2 regions of the Roseibium sp. 10G30-5 genome follow, and region 2 is predicted to be linked to the other one. Evidence: predicted binding sites of a transcription regulator. Region 2 holds the regulator's gene; the other holds the start of a gene.

Region 1 (9,603 bases), 730 kb from region 2:
AATCTGTGAAGTGGACATGGACACAGGCGAGGCGCGTGTCGCCAGATCGCGCCCGGCAAAGCCGATTGTGCCGAGAACTGCAAAGATCGAGTTGGGCTGGAAACTGTCGAGCCCGGGCCGCAGGATGAACAAGATACCGACAAAGCCCGCTGAGATGGCCAGCCAGCGACGCAGCGAGACGGTTTCGGCAAAGAACAGAATAGCCCCAAGCGCTACAATCAGCGGTGTGGCTTGCAAAATAGCCGATGCACTGGACAGCGGCGTCAGCGCAATGGCGAGCGCATAAAACAGACGGCCGCTGATTTCGCAGACCGACCTGATGATCATGACATGCGACAGGATGGCTGGGTGCAAAGCCCGTTTTCCTGGCTGCGGGCAATCGCCGCGAAGGCAAGCGTGCCGACAAAGCCGTACATGGCGACTGCCTGACCGATCGGAATATCCTGCGAAGAGGCCTTCACCGCCATATCTTCCAGCGCAAAGGCGGCCATGGCGAGTGTCATGAACACGGCGCCACGGGCATCATCTGACAAGCGGGCGAGAAAAGCGACAGGCGAATACGATCCGGTTGGCAAGGCAGGGTCCAGGGTTATGAAGGTGGTGAAGGGCGCTCTTCAGGGAAAACGTACAACAGAAAAGCCGGACGCAGTGACCAGCGGCGCGATTGTATTGGGTTTCGCAGCCTTCGCATCTGTGGGTTTGTCACGGAGACAATTCTTGAGCGTACCCAGTTGAGATCCGGAGAGCGCGCGTTAAAAATCGAGAGAGAAGGGGTCGTCCGCCGGGGCTTGTGCCTTGCTGGCTGCATAGAAGGCCCGTCAGGCCCAGTCTTGCAGCGCTTCTGGATCATCCAGGACGTCTTCGGGAACGGTATAGTAGCTCTCGATGATCACGGTGCCGCTGCGTTTTGTGTAGGTGAAAGGTTGTGCCCCATGCTCCTGGAATCGGGGGCGGAAGGCATCATCGACTTTCATATACAAGGTGCCTTCGCTCACGAATGCGAATTGAACGCCGGACTTGCGCAGGGAAGCCCCGGAAAAATAGCGTTGCACTGAAACGGGAGCTAAGGGCTTCCAGTTGGTCGGCATATTCGAGGGCGATTTCTTTCTGGGCAGTCAAGGCTCATGATGAGGTCTTCTGTGTCGGGGAGGGGCACATCGCTTGCCCATTGCCGTGAAAAGGAAAAAAGGGTCAAGCCTTTGATCGATGTGATCAGGCTTTGTGCCAAAAGAAAAGGGCGGTCCGAAGACCGCCCTTTCCGTAAACTCGTTCAGCGTGGGCTGAAGGCTTCTTAGAAGCCCATGCCGCCCATGCCGCCCATACCGCCCATGTCGCCACCAGCAGGCATTGCCGGAGCGTCTTTCTTCGGCAGTTCTGCAACCATGGCTTCAGTGGTAATCAGCAGGCCGGCAACCGAAGCTGCGTCCTGAAGAGCCGTACGAACAACCTTGGTCGGGTCGATGATGCCAGCTTCGATCATGTTGACGAACTTTTCGTTCTGAGCGTCGAAGCCGAACGTTTCGTCGTCGTTTTCCAGGATCTTGCCAACAACGATGGAGCCTTCGACACCAGCGTTGCTTGCGATCTGACGGATCGGAGCTTCAAGAGCGCGCAGAACGATCTTGATACCAGCCTGAATGTCCGGGTTGTCGGATGCCAGACCTTCAACGGCCTTCTTGGCGCGAAGCAGAGCCGTACCACCACCGGGAACGATACCTTCTTCAACAGCAGCGCGTGTTGCGTTGAGGGCGTCGTCGATGCGGTCCTTCTTTTCCTTCACTTCGATTTCCGTAGCACCGCCAACGCGGATCACGGCAACACCGCCAGCGAGCTTGGCAAGACGTTCCTGCAGCTTTTCGCGGTCGTAATCGGAAGTGGTTTCTTCGATCTGAGCTTTGATCTGGGAAACGCGAGCTTCGATACCAGCCTTTTCGCCAGCCCCGTCAACGATCGTCGTGGTTTCCTTGGTGATGGAAACCTTGTCGGCTGTGCCGAGCATGTCGAGCGTGACGTTTTCGAGCTTGATGCCGAGGTCTTCGGAAACAACCGTACCGCCGGTCAGGATCGCGATGTCTTCCAGCATTGCCTTGCGGCGATCGCCGAAGCCTGGAGCCTTGACAGCAGCAATCTTCAGGCCGCCACGCAGCTTGTTGACGACGAGAGTTGCCAGAGCTTCGCCTTCAACGTCTTCTGCAATGATGAGCAGCGGACGCGAGGACTGAACAACGCTTTCCAGGATCGGCAGCATTGCCTGCAGGTTGGAAAGCTTCTTTTCGAAGAGAAGGATGTACGGCTTTTCGAGGTCCGTGGTCATCTTTTCTGCGTTGGTCACGAAGTAAGGCGACAGGTAGCCGCGGTCGAACTGCATGCCTTCAACGACTTCAAGTTCGGTTTCCAGCGACTTGGCTTCTTCAACCGTGATGACGCCTTCATTGCCAACCTTCTGCATAGCTTCGGCAATGTCCTTGCCGACCTGTGCATCACCGTTTGCAGAGATCGTGCCGACCTGTGCAACTTCTTCCGACGTGGTGATGTCCTTGGAAGCAGCCATCAGAGCCTTGACGGCTTCTGCAGCAGCAAGATCAACACCGCGCTTCAGATCCATCGGGTTCATGCCGGCAGCAACAGACTTTGCGCCTTCCTTGACGATGGCCTGAGCCAGAACGGTCGCGGTCGTCGTGCCGTCACCAGCGATGTCATTGGTCTTGGAAGCGACTTCCTTGACCATCTGTGCGCCCATGTTTTCGAACTTGTCTTCGAGTTCGATTTCCTTGGCAACAGAAACGCCGTCCTTGGTGATGCGCGGAGCGCCGAAGGACTTGTCGAGGATTACGTTACGGCCTTTCGGGCCGAGAGTAACTTTTACGGCGTTTGCAAGAATGTCCACACCGCGGATCATGCGGTCGCGGGCGTCAGAAGAGAATTTTACTTCCTTGGCAGCCATTTTTACGTCTCACTTGTTTTGAGAGTTTCGTGTCAAATCGACAAAGTTTGGGGGCGCGTGAAATTACGCAAGCACACCCATGATGTCGGACTCTTTCATGATCAGCAGGTCTTCGCCGTCGATCTTGACTTCAGTACCGGACCATTTGCCGAACAGAACGCGGTCACCGGCCTTGACTTCAAGCGGAACAACCTTGCCAGCGTCGTCGCGGGCGCCGTTGCCAACAGCAACGATTTCGCCTTCTTGCGGCTTTTCCTTGGCGGAGTCCGGAATGATGATGCCGCCAGCGGTCTTCTCTTCAGATTCTACGCGGCGAACAACGACACGGTCGTGCAGTGGACGAAATGTCATTTTGGCTCTTTCCTCTCATGTGGCACGCCCCCACTACAGGCAGCGTGCAGGCATGATAAAACTAATGCGAAAGATCGCAGATCCACGGAGGATCTACGGCAATTAGCACTCCCTCACGGCGAGTGCTAACAAGCGCCATTGATTTAGGATTGACCCGCAGTGTTGTCAACGGGCGAGAGATAAAAAATAGAATTTCAATGAGGCTTTTTAGTGTCTGGCTGGCTGCGCAACTGGGCGCACTTGACCTGAGACGCCAGACGTTGTGCCGTTAGGTCAGATTAGTCGGCAGCGGCGATGGTCAAAGGCAGATCGAGTTGTGCTGTCTTCTCGCTCAGGATATCGCGATAAATGAGGCGAAGGGTGTAATGTCCTTCGGGAAGCCCGGCGAAGCGAAAGCTGAGGGCATTCATCAACTCATGGCGCGGCGATTTGGTGGTTTCCGAAAAAGTGGCGAAATCATCCTGCTTGGCCAGGACCTGTCCGGACGTATTGAGCAGGCGATAGTCGACAGTCAACTTGTAGCTATAGGTGTCATCGATCACCTTCAGCGTATAGGCGACTGGCTCGACATAAATATACATCGGATCTTGCGGTGCAAAGCTTGCCGAGCTGCGCTTTTCATAGGCACCATAGCGCGTTGCCGGGTTTTCTACAAAAAAGGCTTTCGCAAATCCGAGAGGGGCCTTGCTCCAAGCATCGTCCAGCGCTTGTTGCGCTTGCGTCAGGGGAACCGAAATGCCAACGCTATCCGGCTCTTGTTGGGCCGCCGAGGCGGTTGCCGAGAAGCCCATCGTGGTGACTGCGAGCAGCACGCAAAAGAGATTTCGAAGTGTCATTTTTCAGCTCCCCAGCCGACATGGCCTTGAAAAGGCCGCACAAAACATGATGTCCGTATAGGATGCTCAGGTTTCCTGAGCAAGTAGAACTGTCACACAACAGTGTTTCGGTTGAGTTTACCGTAAACACTGTTGTTTTTGCGGAGGGGAAAGGAAGATGCGGAGCGCAGCTTACGCGCCGCGTTCCTGCCAGGACTGACGCTTGCGATAAATTGTCGACGGGCTGATTTCCAGTGCCGCCGCCGCCATGGCGATGTTGCCGTCAAAGGCCGTGAGTGCGTCCTCAATGATGCGGCGTTCCTGCGCCCACAGGGGCTCGATGGACGAAAACGGGCGGATATTGGTTTGGGTCCGGGCGCGCTCGCGGGAGATGTCGACAATCGCCGGATTGCGGGCCGATGAATCGCGGATCATCAACGGCAGCATGTGCAAGGTGACGAACTGGCCTTCATTCATCACGACGATCTGCCGGATGGTGTTTTCCAGTTGACGTACATTGCCCGGCCATGTGTAGGCCAGTAGAGAAAGCTCTGCGTCGGCATCGAAGCCTTTGAAATTACGGCGCTCTTCTTGAGAAAAGCGGCTCAGGAATTCTTGTGCCAGCGGAACGATGTCATCGCGTCTGTCGCGCAAGGGGGAGATGGATCGGCAGCACGTGCAGCCGATAGAAAAGATCTTCGCGGAAACGGCCCGACGCGATTTCCGCCATTGGATCACGGTTGGTGGCGCAGATAATGCGCACATCAATATGCCGATCCGTCGTGTCGCCAAGCCTTTGAAACGAGCCGGTCTGCAGGAAGCGTAAGAGCTTGGCTTGCAGAGGCATTTCGATCTCGGCAATTTCGTCGAGAAAGAGTGTGCCGCCTTCGGCTCTTTCGGCAGCGCCTGGCTGGCCATCGAGCCCGGCGCTAAAACCGTTGCCGTTCTGGCCGAAAATCTCGCCTTCAATCATTTCCTGCGGGATCGCTGCGCAATTGAGCGTCACGAAAGGTCTGGACTTGCGTTCAGACGCCATGTGGACAGCCTGAGCGCAGAGTTCCTTGCCAGTGCCGGATTCTCCGAGAATGAAAACCGGAGCGGTAGAGGGGGCAATGCGCTTGATCTGGCCAAAGATGTTTTGCATGGCATCGGAGGCGCCGATAAGACCGGCGTAGCCGGCCAGGGCGCCGGGCGCATGGATTGGCTCGTGGCTGGCGGCGACGATAGGGTCGGCCTTGGCGGATTGCGACACGTCGGAGGTCATCTGTCGCTGCTTGCGTGCCATGAAGGGCTTGCGCTGTTCCAGCTGGAACGAAATCTTCGAGCTGAGGGCGTCGAGTGAAAAAGGCTTTGCCAGAAAGTCATGAGCCCCGGAGCGCATGGCGCTGACGGCACGGGATACGGACCCAATGGCGGAGATGGCGATGATAACGCTGGACGGGCAGCGAACGGCGAACGGCTCAAGGCCTGTGTCCCCGCCGATGGCCTCCAGATCAAGGATCAAAATGTCGGTATTGTTGCGCTCTAGCGCGTCAAGGCAGGCGTCAGACGTGTCATAAATTATCGGTTCATCACAATCGACAGGCAACTTTGCAGTGACTGCGGCCGTGCGCACGGCTTCTGCCTGCGACGAGTCGAGAATTCTAACTGTAACGGATTCATCACGATCCTGATCACTCCCCATTGATGGGTGCCCCCGTGTCATATGATTTAAAAATTTCCTTTAAAGATCTGATGCATGGACCAATGTGATCATTCCCTGATTACGGTAAACAAAGGGTTGTCACGGGGCAGAATGGTGAACTTTCATAATTCTGGCAAGAATTTGTTAACCATAAGTTACTGGCTTTGATGGCGGCAATTCGCCCTTCGGTGCGGGCGGGAAATATATGAAAATGACGGAAATCCGGCGGAAAAAACCCCCTGTTAAAGGTGCCTAGCCGCTTCTTGGCGCATCATCCTGTAAGCGTTTTTTCTGGGGGTAGTGACTGTCAAAAATGACAGTTGTTAATATCTGCGGGTAAAATGTGGACGCCCTGCCTGCTCTTGCGGTGTCTCTGATTGTTGATCAGCGTGTTTGACGGTGTTGCCGCAGAGGGATCCGGCATGGTTGCGTTCAACGGCGCGTGGTTGCATCGCGTCCTGCCTGTCCGAGATTTTTGGCCGGGATATGTAAGCACTTGACCGTGTTTTTCTCATGGCTTTTCGGTATGGTGAATCAAATGTATTCTTTGTGCTGTTCATAGATGTCTGCCAGGCGCTCCGGTGTCATATCCGGGGACAAGCTCCCTTAAACTCGACGTTAGGGGAGGAGGGAGTCGGAACAGGTCAATTATTAAGGCATTATTAATGCCAAGTTGTGATTCGAGTTGAGAGCTTAAGTTTGCCATGGGGCGCACCGCGACCATTTTCATCATGATCTGCATGGCCGTCATTGCGGGCTCGGCGGGTGTCGTTCTGGTGTATCAGTTCGGGCGGCCTGTTGGTGAAGCGATCTCCATGTCGCTCGCGCTCATGTGTACCTGGTCGTCTGCCATATCATGATCAACAAGTCCCGCGAACGCGGTGATGTCAGCGAGGCGGTGGAGCGTCTGGAAGACCGGATTGCTGATCTGGATGACGACATGGAAAATCTCGATGGCCGCCTCAATGGCGTTGAAGGCAATGTGTCGCGTCGCATTCGCGAGGAAATCGACCCGCTGTTTGCCGAGGTCGAGGTGTTCGGCACGCTGGTCAAACAGATGGCCGAGGCCATGTCTGAAATTGAGGGGCGTGTAGATGATCAGGACAGTCTGATTTCGGATGTCCAACAAAATGTCGCAGCCCTGCCCCCGCGTGTCGAGGTGCCGCAAGTCGGCTATACCCAGTCGCCGCATCAGCCGGCTTCCACAGCCTCCCTGCAAGGGTCTGCAAGAGTAGAATTGCAGCGGGAGGAAACTCGTCGGCATAGCACCCAGACCACGCATCGGCAGGAACACTACGTGACCCGTGACGGTCCGCCTGCCGTGGCGAACGCGAATGCGGATGCGAACGCGCCGGATCTGGCGATGCGGGAAGTCATTCGCTCCGCGCTCAATGCCAACCGGGCCGATCTGTTCTTGCAGCCCATTGTCACTCTGCCTCAGCGCTAAGGTGAAGTTCTACGAAGCTTATACGCGGTTGCGTGATGCCCGCGGTGAATCCATTTCCGCAGAAGTGTTTCTGCCGGAAGCGGTGCGCAGTGGCTTTATCGCCCGCATCGATAATCTTCTGCTGTTTCGCGCCATTCAGGTGGCCAAGCGGCTGACGTCGCGCAACCGCAACACGGCTCTGTTTTGCAACATCTCGTCATTGACGCTGGTTGATGAGACCTTCTTTCCCGGCTTCCTCGAGTTCATCACCAACAACAGGTCGATGGCCGACATCATCGTCTTTGAATTCCGGCAGGACGATGTGGCGCAAATGAGCGTTGTCGAGATGGAAAGTCTCAATGCCCTGCGCGATTTGGGCTTCTCGTTCTCTATAGATGGCATTTCCGATATGCGGATGGATTTCCGCGCCTGGGCGCAGCGCGGCTTCAAGTATGCCAAGCTGCACGCGGATTATCTGATTGGTCGTCGCAGCACACTGCATGGCCATATTCATCCGGCTGACTTTGGCGATCTGTTGCATCGCTATGGCATGACCCTGATCACCGATCATGTCGAAACGGAATCTCAGGTGGTCGAATTGCTGGATTTTGAAGTTTCACTGGCACAGGGCAATCTGTTTTCACAGCCACGTCCGGTTCGCGCCGAGATCCTTCAGGGCGCGCCCGCGCCTTCAACAAACAAGCGTGCTGCCAGCTAAAGACGTCTCTTCAGACAATCGAAAGTGAACGCGTTGCTGCTCTTTGCCCTCTCTTGCAGAGAAGGGCAAAGAGCAGCAACGCGTCTGGGTCCGCCACAGCCTTATCCGCCATAGCCACCAAACGTCACTTCGGTCTCGGCATGAAGGTGCGTGCTATTCCTGGGTAACGGTATGCACAGGTGCAATCGTTAGATAATCCATCACTGAAAAGGCCGGCCCCGCTTCCGTGGGACCGGCCTTTTTGTGTTTGAGTGAGATATATATCCCGGCTGTCGGGGATACTCAGTTTGCGCGATGCGCGCGTCGCCCGTTATTGAGCGTCGAGGCTTTTGCCTTCAACATCAGGCCCAACGATGGACACGTCAGGAGCTTTGTCTTTGAGCAGACGTTTGGCCACTTTCTTCACATCTTCCAGCGTGACGGCATTGATAATGTCGTTGCGCTTTTCAATGTAGTCCTTGCTCAGGCCTGCGTCCTGAATGGCGACGAGCTGTTGCGAGATCTTGCCGGACGTATCGAAGCGCAAGGCGTAGGAGCCGGTGATGTATTTCTTGGCATCGTCCAACTCGGTCTGCGTCGGTCCTTTGTCTGCCATCCGTTTGATCTGCTCGCGGATGACCTTCGAGGTCTCGTCAACTTTTCCCGGTCGCGTGGCCGCACTGCCGAGCAGAAGACCGCCGTGCTCATACGGGTTCACGCTGGTGTAGGCCCCATAGGTCAGCCCACGCTTTTCACGTACTTCCTCGTAAAGCCATGAGCTGAAGGTGCTGCCGCCCAGAATGTGGTTCATCACATAAGCTGCCTGATAGCCCGGATCATGATAGGTCAGGCCGGGCAGGCCAAAGACGATTTTTGCTTGCGGGATCTTCATGTTGGTGAGGACGGTCTTGCCAACCTGTAGGCTTGATCTCCGGTACGGATTTCAAATCACCAGTCTTGGGCAGTTTGCCGAAAACCTTGTCCAGCATCGGAGCCAGCGCCTTGGCATCAATATCGCCAACCACACCAATATGCAGGCCTGTGGTCGTCAGCAGCTTCTGCTTCTGAGACACCAGATCGTCATGGGTGATTGTCTTCAGGCTGGCTTCCGTCCCGTCCGTTGGTGACGTATAGGGGTGGTCGCCCAACATGGCTTTCAGCAGCTTGCGCGAAGCGATGGTATCAGGATCTTCATTGCTCTGGCGAATGCCTGCAGTCAGATCTGCTTTCATGCGGTCGATGGGGTCCTGATCAAACCGTGGCTTGGTCAACGACAGGCCCAACAGGTTGAAAGCAGTCTCCTTGTCGCGGGTCAGTGTCTTGAGGGAGCCGTAGAAGTGGTCCTTGCCGGTGTCATAGCCAAGGCTGATGGCGTTGCTTTCCAGCTTCGCCTGAAAGGCCTGTGACTTCATGTCGCCAGCACCTTCGTCCAGCGTGGCGGCAAGAAGACGGGTCAGTCCGGCTTTGCCGTCCGGGTCCTGTGTTGAGCCGCCCTCGAACGAGAAATTCATCGAGATCATCGGAATTGTGTGATCTTCGACAAGCCACGCGGTAATGCCGCCGGGGCTGGTGACCTTTTGCACGGTCATGGCCCAGGCTGGTGTGGTGGTCAGGGTTGCGACAAGGGCAAGCGTTGCCGTTGCGACGCGCGGCGCGCTCATCAGGAAATGTTTCATGGAATGCAGC
Region 2 (9,603 bases):
TGCCCAACAACCGCCCGGAAGCAGGCAAAACCGGCACCAGTCAGGATTTCAGGGATGCGTGGTTCATCGGCTACACGGCCCAACTGACGACCGCAGTTTGGGTTGGCAATGACGACAATTCTCCCACCCGGCGCGTGACGGGCGGAACCGTTCCGGCCATCATCTGGCAACAGGCAATGCGACAGGAAAACAAGGACCTGCCCATCGTCAATCTGCCGGGTGTCTCCCACTTCGGAGCAACCGTCGTACCAAGCCCGAAGACAAGCAGCTTCGTGCCGCCCGCCAATGTTGGCTCGGGGAGTGCCGTTATTCGACCGCAACCCTCCAGACATCACAAGTCGCTGCTCGAGCGTCTCTTCGGCAGGTAAATAAGCGCCCGTTAGCCGAAGACATGAAGGCGTGCGCCATTGGCTTTGAGCCAGGCTTTCGCGGTTGGAGTATGCGGAGCAAGCGTGTTGCAGATCTTCCAGAAAGCGGGGGAATGGTTCATCTGCCGCAGGTGTGCGACCTCATGCGCTGCGACGTAATCCAGAACATCCGGTGGTGCCAGCACCAGACGCCAGGAAAATGACAGCCGCCCGTCAGAAGCACAAGAACCCCAGCGGCTGCGCGTATCCCGAATGGACAAGGCCGCCACTGTGACGCCCAGTTGCGCAGCATATCGCGCGCAAGCTACTTCAAGATCAAGGCGCGCCTGTTTGCGCAACCACATCGTCAACTTGCGCGGCACATGTGCCACTTCACCCGGCACCTCAAGTGAGGCAACACCGTCCACAAGACAGGGCCGAACAAGACCCCTCAGGGTGCCTGTCGCCACGATGCGATGATCTACGCCGCGCAATGGCACCAGGTCGCCGGGCATCAGCTCAACCGGCGTCGGCCGCAAGTCCATTCGCTCATGCAACCAGTCAACATGTTGACGGGCAAAGCGTTCTGCCCGCGCAAGAGTGCCATTTTTGGGAAGGGTGAGAATCGGACCGGAGTTATCTGCCGGAAGACGCAACAAATACCGTCGCGCCCTTGCGTTGGTCTTCAGGCGAATGCGCAAGAGACCGCGGCTGGTCTCCAGATCAATATGGTCGGGAAGACGGCTCTTCCGGTCTTTGCCGAACAGCATTCAGACGTTTCTCAACTCAAGGATAAGGCAGACAAGACCGGAGCAGGTCGGCTCAGCCAAACAGCTCAGAGCTGTATTCTAGTCAGGCGATATGAAGAAGCCAAGAGTTTGCACGAAGATACCATCACAGGTGGCCTTCGTGCAAACCTGTTGGATCAGTTGACCGTTTCAGACAGTTTGCGCGCTTGCTCAATCCAGTTTTCACGCGAGATCCGCCCGCGGAAATCCAATTTTGAATCCAGTGCTTCGATCTGGTCATCGGTCAATCCGGCGATCTGCCAGAAATGGAAGATGCCAGCCTCGTTCAACACCGTTTCAAGCTTGACCCCAACGCCCTTGAGCGCCTTCAGATCATCGGCCACGCCCTGCGGGCTGGACAAAAGGATCTGTGCCAACGGATCAGAGGCCGGGGAAGAAGCTTTCGGCTTGGCAGTGGCCTTTGCTTTTTCCGGACTTGGCGCAACAGCTTCAATCGCCTTGGCCTTCAGCTCAGTCTTGTCTTTAGGAGCCTCAGACGCTTTCTTTGCAGCGGTTGGAGTCTTGGCATCAGACGAAACAGTCCTGGTTTCGCTTGATGCGGCTTTTGCCTCTGCTGGTTTCGGCTCTGCCACCTTCTGATCGGGGGACTTTGCCTCTTTCGCATCAGAACTGGCGGTACCTTTCAGATCATGGCGGTGCGAATTGATGAAATCCATGATCCGCGGGGCGATTTCCGAGCGCCACCGCGACCCGTTGAAGACGCCGTAATGGCCAACGCGCGGCTGCTCGTAATGGGCCTTGTCTTCATCGGCCAAGCCCGTACACAAGGCATGCGCCGCCTTGGTCTGACCACGTCCGGTGATGTCGTCCTTTTCACCTTCTACGGTCAGAAGTGCCGTATGCGTGATCTTGGAGCAATCAATCTTGACCCCACGATGGGTCATCGTGCCGCGCGGCAGTGAGAAATCAATGAACACGGCTTCGATGGTCTGGAGATAGAACTCGGCGGTCAAATCCATCACCGCGAGATACTCATCATAAAAATCGCGATGCTTGTCGGCGCCGTCGCCATCACCATCGACCAGAAGATGGAAAAAATCCCGATGCGCCGTGACATGGCGATCAAGATTCATGCTCATAAAGCCGCTCAACTGCAGAAAACCAGGATAAACTTTGCGCATGACAGCCTGGATGCGGGAAGGGCACCGGCATGATGACGTTGTTCTGGAACCACTCGATCCCGTTTGAAACAGCCAGTTCGTTCACCGCAGTCGGATTGACACGGGTATCGACCGGCCCGCCCATCAGCGTCATGCTGGCCGGGCTATTGGGATCCTCGCGCTCGTTCATCAGCGCCGCTGCCGCCAGAACAGGAACGGACGGCTGGCACACCCCAATGACATGCGTGTCCGGACCGAGAAAATGCAGCATATCCATGATGTAGTCGATGAAATCATCGAGATCAAAGCGACCATCACTGAGCGGCACCATGCGGGCGTCGACCCAATCAGTAACGTAAACGTCGGCAGACGGCAGCAAGGTTTCAACCGTTCCACGCAGCAGCGTCGCATAATGGCCGGACATCGGTGCAACCAACAGGATCCTGGGATCCTTGCGCGCCTTCGGCAAACGACGCTCAAAATGCAGCAGGTTACAGAAAGGTGCAGACCAAACTGTCTTCTCGCGTACCGGCACCGTGACGCCACTGACCATGGTTTCGTTCAGACCAAACGCAGGCTTGCCATAGCGGCGCGTTGTCCTCTCGAGAACTTCGCAGCCAGCCGCAACCACACGCCCATATTCGGTGTGGCTCAGCGGGTTGAGCGGGTTCTGGAAATAAAGCTTCGTCATATCGGCTACGGCCCGAAAAGGCGCCATCGCAGCGTGATTGAATTCGTAAAGCTGGTAAAAGGCCACGACCAAGTCTCCCTATGGTCTCATGCAACGTTTATTGCGCGCGCGAGACAGATGTGTCGTAAAACCGCGTATTGCATCGCACCATATTAGGCCGAGGCCAAGGATGCTGCAAGAACCGTTCGTTCTAAAATCATGCAAAGACCGATAGCATCAGGATCGAGCTTTAGGGCAGCAGGTAACATCTGCGGGAAAATCATCTTCTCCCGCAGGTCTAAACATTGATTTATTTAATTGAATTCAGATCAGGCTGCGAGATCTGCAACGACGGCGTCAAGCACCGAAAAACCTTCCGGGGTGGCGCGAATGTGATCATTTCCGAGCTGTTCAACCATGCCATGCTCGATCAAAAGCGCCAGACGGCGCGGATCGACCTGACGATGAGCCAGACTTTCGAAGCGTTTCAGGTCGATGCCTTCCACCAGTCTCAGGCCCATGAGCAGAAATTCATCGCCCTGCTCTTCATCACTCAGGCCTTCTTGCTGGACCTGTCCATGGCCATGCGTTTCGACGGCTTCCAGCCAGGTCTCCGGATGCAATTCGGTGGCTGTTGCCAGTCGGTTCACCCCCACCTTGAGACGGCCGTGCGCACCGGGGCCAACGCCAACGTATTCACCGTATCGCCAATACACCAGATTATGCCGACACTCTGCACCCGGCTTGGCGTGATTGGAAACCTCATAGGCCGGCATACCATGCGCTTCTGTCACCGACTGGGTCAGTTCATAAAACTCGGCACCCAGATCGGGATCCGGCATCTTCAACTTGCCTGCCTGATAGAGATTGTAGAAGGGCGTGCCTTCTTCGATCGTCAACTGATAGAGCGACAAATGGTCCGCCGCCAACGCAATGGCGCGTTCAAGCTCTTCGCGCCAGGAGGCCACAGTCTGGCCGGGACGGGCATAGATCAGATCAAAGGACAGACGTGGAAATGTTGAGCGTGCGGTTTCAATTGCTTTGATCGCAGTCTCTGCCGTGTGCAGCCGACCGAGCAATTTCAAGTCATGATCATGCAGCGACTGGACGCCAAGTGACACCCGGTTGACGCCGGCCGCCCGGTAGCCCTTGAAGCGGTCTGCTTCAACGCTGGTCGGATTGGCTTCCATGGAGATTTCAGCATTCGGCGCGACAGTCCATTCGCGCGCAATACAATCCAGTACCCGCCCAACGGTCGAAGGGTCCATCAGCGATGGCGTGCCACCGCCCAGAAAGATCGACTGAACAGTCTTTCCCCTAGTCAGTTCTGCGAAGTGCTTCAGCTCACGCTCCAGCCCGGCAGCAAAACGCACCTGATCAACGCCCATGTGCCGGACATGCGAGTTGAAATCGCAATACGGGCATTTGGCGGCGCAAAACGGCCAGTGAACATAAATGCCAAAACCACCTTCAGGGGCAGAACCCATCAATCCTCCAGACAGCTCTTCGAGAAGAGCTGGAATGCGCGAGCGCGATGCGACAGCGCATCACCGGTTTTCGACCAACCGTGTTTTTCTTCAGATGTCATTTCGCCGAACGTCCGGTCACGATCGGCAGGCTGAAACATGGGGTCATAGCCAAAACCCATGTCACCACGCGGCGGCCACACGATTGTCCCGTCAATCTCGCCCCGGAAAAAGGCCGTCTCGCCATCTGGCCACGCCAGACAGAGCACGCAGACAAATGATCCGGCGCGTTCGATATCGCTTACAGCGCCCTTGGCTTGCAGCTTTTCCTCGATGGTCTGCATCGCCATCTGGAAATCCTTCTCAGGCCCCGCCCAGCGCGCCGAGTAGATGCCAGGATCACCGTCAAGAGCGGCAACGCAGAACCCGCTGTCATCAGCAAGCGACACCAGCCCGGAGGCCTTGGCAGATGCCACAGCCTTCAATTCCGCATTGGCTTCAAACGTCGTACCCGTCTCTTCCGGCTCGGGCAGGTTCAGATCCCCGGCAGACACCACATCGAAGCCGTATGGCCCCAAAAGCTCGCGCATTTCGCGGATCTTGCCTGCATTGTGACTGGCAACAACCAGTTTGCCCGGTTCAAGCTTCTTGCTCATTGTCATACCCTTCTGATCGCCCGAACTTAGAGGATCGCCATTTTCTGAAGATCAACCAGACGAGCAATCCCCGATTTAGCCAATCCTAGAAGCTGCGTGAATTCCTCTTCCGAGAACGGGGCACCTTCCGCAGTACCCTGAATTTCGACAATGCCGCCAGACCCCGTCAGCACGAAGTTGGCATCCGTTTCCGCCGCACTGTCTTCCGCGTAATCGAGATCAAGGACCGGCGTACCATTATAGATGCCACAAGAAATCGCTGCGATCTGGTCCTTGAGCACCTGCTTCTTGACCATGTCGCGGGCGCGCATCCATTCGATGCAATCATGCAGAGCCACCCAGGCACCGGTGACACTGGCCGTGCGGGTGCCCCCATCTGCCTGAATCACATCACAATCGACCGAAATCTGGCACTCGCCCAGCGCTTCAAGATCGACGACCGCACGCAGAGAACGGCCAATCAGACGCTGAATTTCCTGCGTACGACCGGACTGCTTGCCCATGCTCGCCTCACGGCGCATCCGGTCGCCGGTGGCCCGCGGCAACATGCCGTATTCCGCCGTTACCCAGCCGCGCTGCTGGCCGCGCAACCAGGGCGGTACACGCTCTTCCAAGCTTGCCGTACACAGAACATGCGTATCGCCAAACTTGACGAGGCAGGAACCTTCGGCGTGCTTGGAGACGCCTCGTTCCAAGGTCACGGGACGCAGTTCATCGGCAGTGCGCTTGGACGGACGCATATCATTTCCTATCTTTTCTTCGACTTCATGCGAACAGAAGCACGAAACAAACAAGTGCTGCGGGTTGTAGCGCTTGAAAGCGGAAGGCGTAAAGACCCCGTTTCTCACTTGTCCCATTTTGCGCCTGTAACTAGGGTGTGTCCCCATAAATGAAATTGAACTGACGGACAAAACAGCCCAAATAGTCTTGAGCCGCTCCGAGAAGGCCTTGTCCTTCCTGGTTGCCAGCACTGACCTGCAACACGCTCGCCTTGAAGGGTGAGCCAAGGAGTGTTTGACGTGAGCCTGATGGACCTCGACAAGCGATCGCGCGAGATTTTCCGTTCCATCGTTGAAAACTATCTGGAGACCGGCATTCCTGTCGGCTCCCGTAATGTTTCGCGCGCATTGGCCATGTCGTTGTCTCCGGCATCCATCCGCAACGTGATGTCGGATCTCGAACATATGGGGTTGCTGTATTCGCCGCACACCAGCGCCGGTCGCTTGCCGACGGAAGCAGGCTTGCGCTTTTTCGTCGACGCCTTGCTGGAAGTTGGCGATCTGACACAAGACGAACGGCGTCAGATTGAAATTCAGGTGCGCGCCTCGCAACAGGCCCGCTCACCTGAACAAGTGCTGACCGAAGCCACACAAATGTTGTCCGGTCTGTCGAGCGCTGCAGGCGTGGTGATGACACACAAGTCCGACATGCGCCTCAAGCACATCGAGTTTGTCCGCATTGAGCCTCTCAAGGCGCTGACTGTCCTGGTCGGGGAAGATGGGTCGGTGGAAAACCGCATCATTGATCTGCCGATCGGCCTGCCGGCGTCGGCACTGATTGAGGCGGGCAACTACCTCAATGCCCAGCTTCAGGGCAGAACCCTTTCTGAGGTGCGGGTCGAGCTTGAACGGCTGAAAGATGTGCATCAGGCAGAGCTGGATCAGTTATCGCGCAAGATCATTGATGCCGGGCTTGCGGTTTGGGGGGGCGCCAGCAGCCACGACACTGGGCAACTCATCATCCGTGGCAGATCCAACCTGCTAACAGATCTGGAGGCCGCCGAAGATCTGGAACGCATCCGCCTGCTGTTCGATGATCTGGAGAGCAAGCGCGATCTGATCCAGCTTCTTGGCCTGGCAGAGCAGGGGGATGGCGTGCGTATTTTCATCGGCTCCGAGAATAACCTCTTCTCGCTGTCCGGGTCTTCGCTTGTCATTTCGCCCTATAGAGACCGCGATCAGCGCATTGTCGGCGTGCTGGGCGTCATCGGCCCCACACGCCTCAACTACGGTCGCATCATTCCGATGGTCGACTACACCGCGCGTCTTCTCAGCCATATCCTTGGGTGAGAAGACGCCTTTGATTTCTCCCCGGGAGGCCCACAAAAATGGACGATACAATGCTGTCAGATGCAGAACTCGAACGCTACGCCCGGCATATTGTCCTGCGGGATATTGGCGGTCCGGGCCAGCAGAAGCTCAAGGCGGCCAAGGTTCTGGTGGTTGGGGCTGGAGGCTTGGGTGCTCCTGTCCTGCAATATCTTGCAGCGGCTGGCGTCGGAACCCTTGGCATTGTCGATGATGACACAGTGTCTCTGTCCAACCTGCAACGCCAGGTGATCCATCAGACCGAGATGCTGGGCGAGCCGAAGGTCGCCAGCGCCGCCGATGCCATCGCCCGGCTCAACCCCAATGTTCATGTCAAGCCGCACCCCACCCGCCTTGGCGGCCACAATGTCATGCAGCTCATCAGTCAATATGATCTGGTGATTGACGGGTCGGACAATTTCGATACTCGCTATCTGGTTTCAGATGCCTGTTTTTTTGCAAAAAAACCTTTGGTCAGCGCCGCCGTCAATCAGTTCTCCGGCAGCATCACGACGCTTAGGCCCTTTGAAACAAATGCAGAGGGCCTCGCCAATCCCACTTACCGATGCCTGTTTCCCAAGAAACCGGCGCCGGGCATGTTGCCGACTTGCGCGGAAGCCGGAATTCTCGGCGCGATCACCGGGATCATGGGCTCAATGCAGGCCATGGAAGCGATCAAGGAAATCACCGGGGCAGGCGATGGGCTGGTTGGACGGCATGTTCTCTTCGATGCCAAAAGCTTTCGCATGGAGACAATCCGCTATCGACGGTCCGCGAAAAATCCTCTCAACGGCGACATGCCGCTGACATGGGAGCAAGTTCTGGAACTGGACTGATCACTTTTGCAGACCACCCCTTCAAAAGGGCGCATCACCTCAACGGAACCCAAGACACGAAAAAGGCCGATGCAAAAACATCGGCCTTTTGAAAAGTCGCTCAAACTGACTGAAATCAGTTCGGCATATTTGTCGGTGCCTGCTCGGCCATGTTCTGGCGATAGAGCTGGGCGAAATCGATCGGATCAAGCAGCAGCGGCGGGAAGCCACCGTTGCGGGTCGCTTCGGCCAGAATGTTGCGAGCGAACGGGAACAGCATGCGCGGGCATTCAATCATGACGAATGGGTGCATGTGCTCATCCGGCACGCCGGTGATGCGGAAAACGCCTGCATAAACCAGCTCAACAGCAAACATCACATGGTCAGGACGTTCGGCTTTGGCGTTCAGCGTCAGCACAACTTCGAACTGGCCATCCCCCAAAGGCTGCGCGCCAACATTGACGTTGATGTCAAGCTGCGGCTGATCACCCTGCTGCAAGGACTGCGGCGCGTTGGGGTTTTCGAAAGACAGATCCTTGATGTACTGTCCAAGGACGTTCATGCCCGGTGCGTCGCCGGCTTCTGCTGCCTGCGGCTGTGCGCCGCTGTCATTCGTATCGGTCATTTTTTCCATTCCGTTTCGCAATTAGAGACAGCGCGCTGCCGTTAAAGCTCACGTGTCCTCCCAGTGCAAGCAAAGCTGCTTAACATCTCGTTTATGGTGGCTATCATTTAGTTTGCAAGCATACAAGACCGCCAAACTTGTCTTGAACGACAAAGCCCGGCAAAAAGATGACATGATAAATAATCCTGAAGCCCAGATTTCGCTCTCCATCCAGCGCCTGCGCCTTGCCACTCTGGTTCGGCTGCGCTGGCTTGCCATTGTCGGTCAGACAGTTGCCCTGATCTATGTCGAGGTTGGGCTCAATTATTCATTGCCGATTTACTGGGCCTTCGGTCTGGTCGCCTTTTCGGCACTGGCTGAACATTGTCCTCAACATTCGCTACCCGATGTCTTATCGGATTTCCGAGCGGGAGGCGATTTTCCAGCTCACATATGACCTGTGCCAACTCACCGGCTTACTGTTCCTCACCGGAGGATTGGGCAATCCCTTCGCCATTCTGCTGATTGCGCCAGTCGTTGTGTCCGCCACAGCCTTGTCATCGCGCCACACCGTATTTCTGGGCATAGGGGCAGCATTTTGTGCTTCGTTCCTGGCGATCTGGCACCTGCCGCTGCCGTGGTCCTCGAACGAGATCTTCACCCTGCCGCACACCTACTCCCTCGGTGTCTGGATCTCGCTGGTGCTGACGCTCGGGTTCATGGCTGTCTACTCATTCCGCATCGCCGAAGAAGGACGTCAGCTTGGCACCGCCTTGTCCGCCACTGAGCTGGTTCTGGCCCGTGAACAGCACCTCAACGCGCTCGACGGACTGGCGACAGCAGCAGCCCATGAACTTGGCACGCCGTTGGCGACGATCTATCTGGCCGCCAAGGAATTGAGCGAAGATGTTGGCGACGACGATCCGCACCGCGAAGATTTGCAACTGATCAGCCAACAAGCGGAGCGCTGCCGCGGTATTCTCAAACGCCTGACCAGCCTGTCGAGCGATCAGGACAACACCTTCCGGTACCTGGCGATCTCACAAATT

Evidence for each region. Region 2 encodes HrcA, which represses chaperone genes, less so after heat shock. Its sites were predicted from a motif close to GTTAGCACTCNCNNNNNGNGAGTGCTAAC; they were not measured.
Region 1: the regulator HrcA is predicted to act here: its motif matches at 3,397-3,425, upstream of groES (co-chaperone GroES).

Annotation. Positions count from the first base shown of each region.
Region 1 is NZ_CM147918.1:2,952,061-2,961,663, forward strand. It holds gene AC0L7U_RS14995 (DMT family transporter) at 1-354, opposite strand, end outside; gene AC0L7U_RS15000 (hypothetical protein) at 324-575, opposite strand; gene AC0L7U_RS15005 (TfoX/Sxy family protein) at 819-1,088, opposite strand; gene groL (chaperonin GroEL) at 1,292-2,944, opposite strand; gene groES (co-chaperone GroES) at 3,008-3,295, opposite strand; gene AC0L7U_RS15020 (hypothetical protein) at 3,574-4,131, opposite strand; gene AC0L7U_RS15025 (AAA-type ATPase lid domain-containing protein) at 4,303-4,764, opposite strand; gene AC0L7U_RS15030 (sigma-54-dependent transcriptional regulator) at 4,745-5,815, opposite strand; gene AC0L7U_RS15035 (hypothetical protein) at 6,499-6,654, shown strand; gene AC0L7U_RS15040 (hypothetical protein) at 6,651-7,241, shown strand; gene AC0L7U_RS15045 (EAL domain-containing protein) at 7,243-7,938, shown strand; gene AC0L7U_RS15050 (M16 family metallopeptidase) at 8,249-8,809, opposite strand; gene AC0L7U_RS15055 (M16 family metallopeptidase) at 8,754-9,603, opposite strand, start outside.
Region 2 is NZ_CM147918.1:2,218,750-2,228,352, reverse strand. It holds partial or broken gene AC0L7U_RS11340 (transglycosylase domain-containing protein) at 1-368, shown strand, start outside; gene AC0L7U_RS11335 (M48 family metallopeptidase) at 380-1,117, opposite strand; partial or broken gene AC0L7U_RS11330 (polyhydroxyalkanoate depolymerase) at 1,792-2,974, opposite strand; gene hemW (radical SAM family heme chaperone HemW) at 3,256-4,413, opposite strand; gene rdgB (RdgB/HAM1 family non-canonical purine NTP pyrophosphatase) at 4,413-5,048, opposite strand; gene rph (ribonuclease PH) at 5,075-5,788, opposite strand; gene hrcA (heat-inducible transcriptional repressor HrcA) at 6,077-7,117, shown strand; gene AC0L7U_RS11305 (HesA/MoeB/ThiF family protein) at 7,168-7,971, shown strand; gene secB (protein-export chaperone SecB) at 8,087-8,575, opposite strand; partial or broken gene AC0L7U_RS11295 (ActS/PrrB/RegB family redox-sensitive histidine kinase) at 8,748-9,603, shown strand, end outside.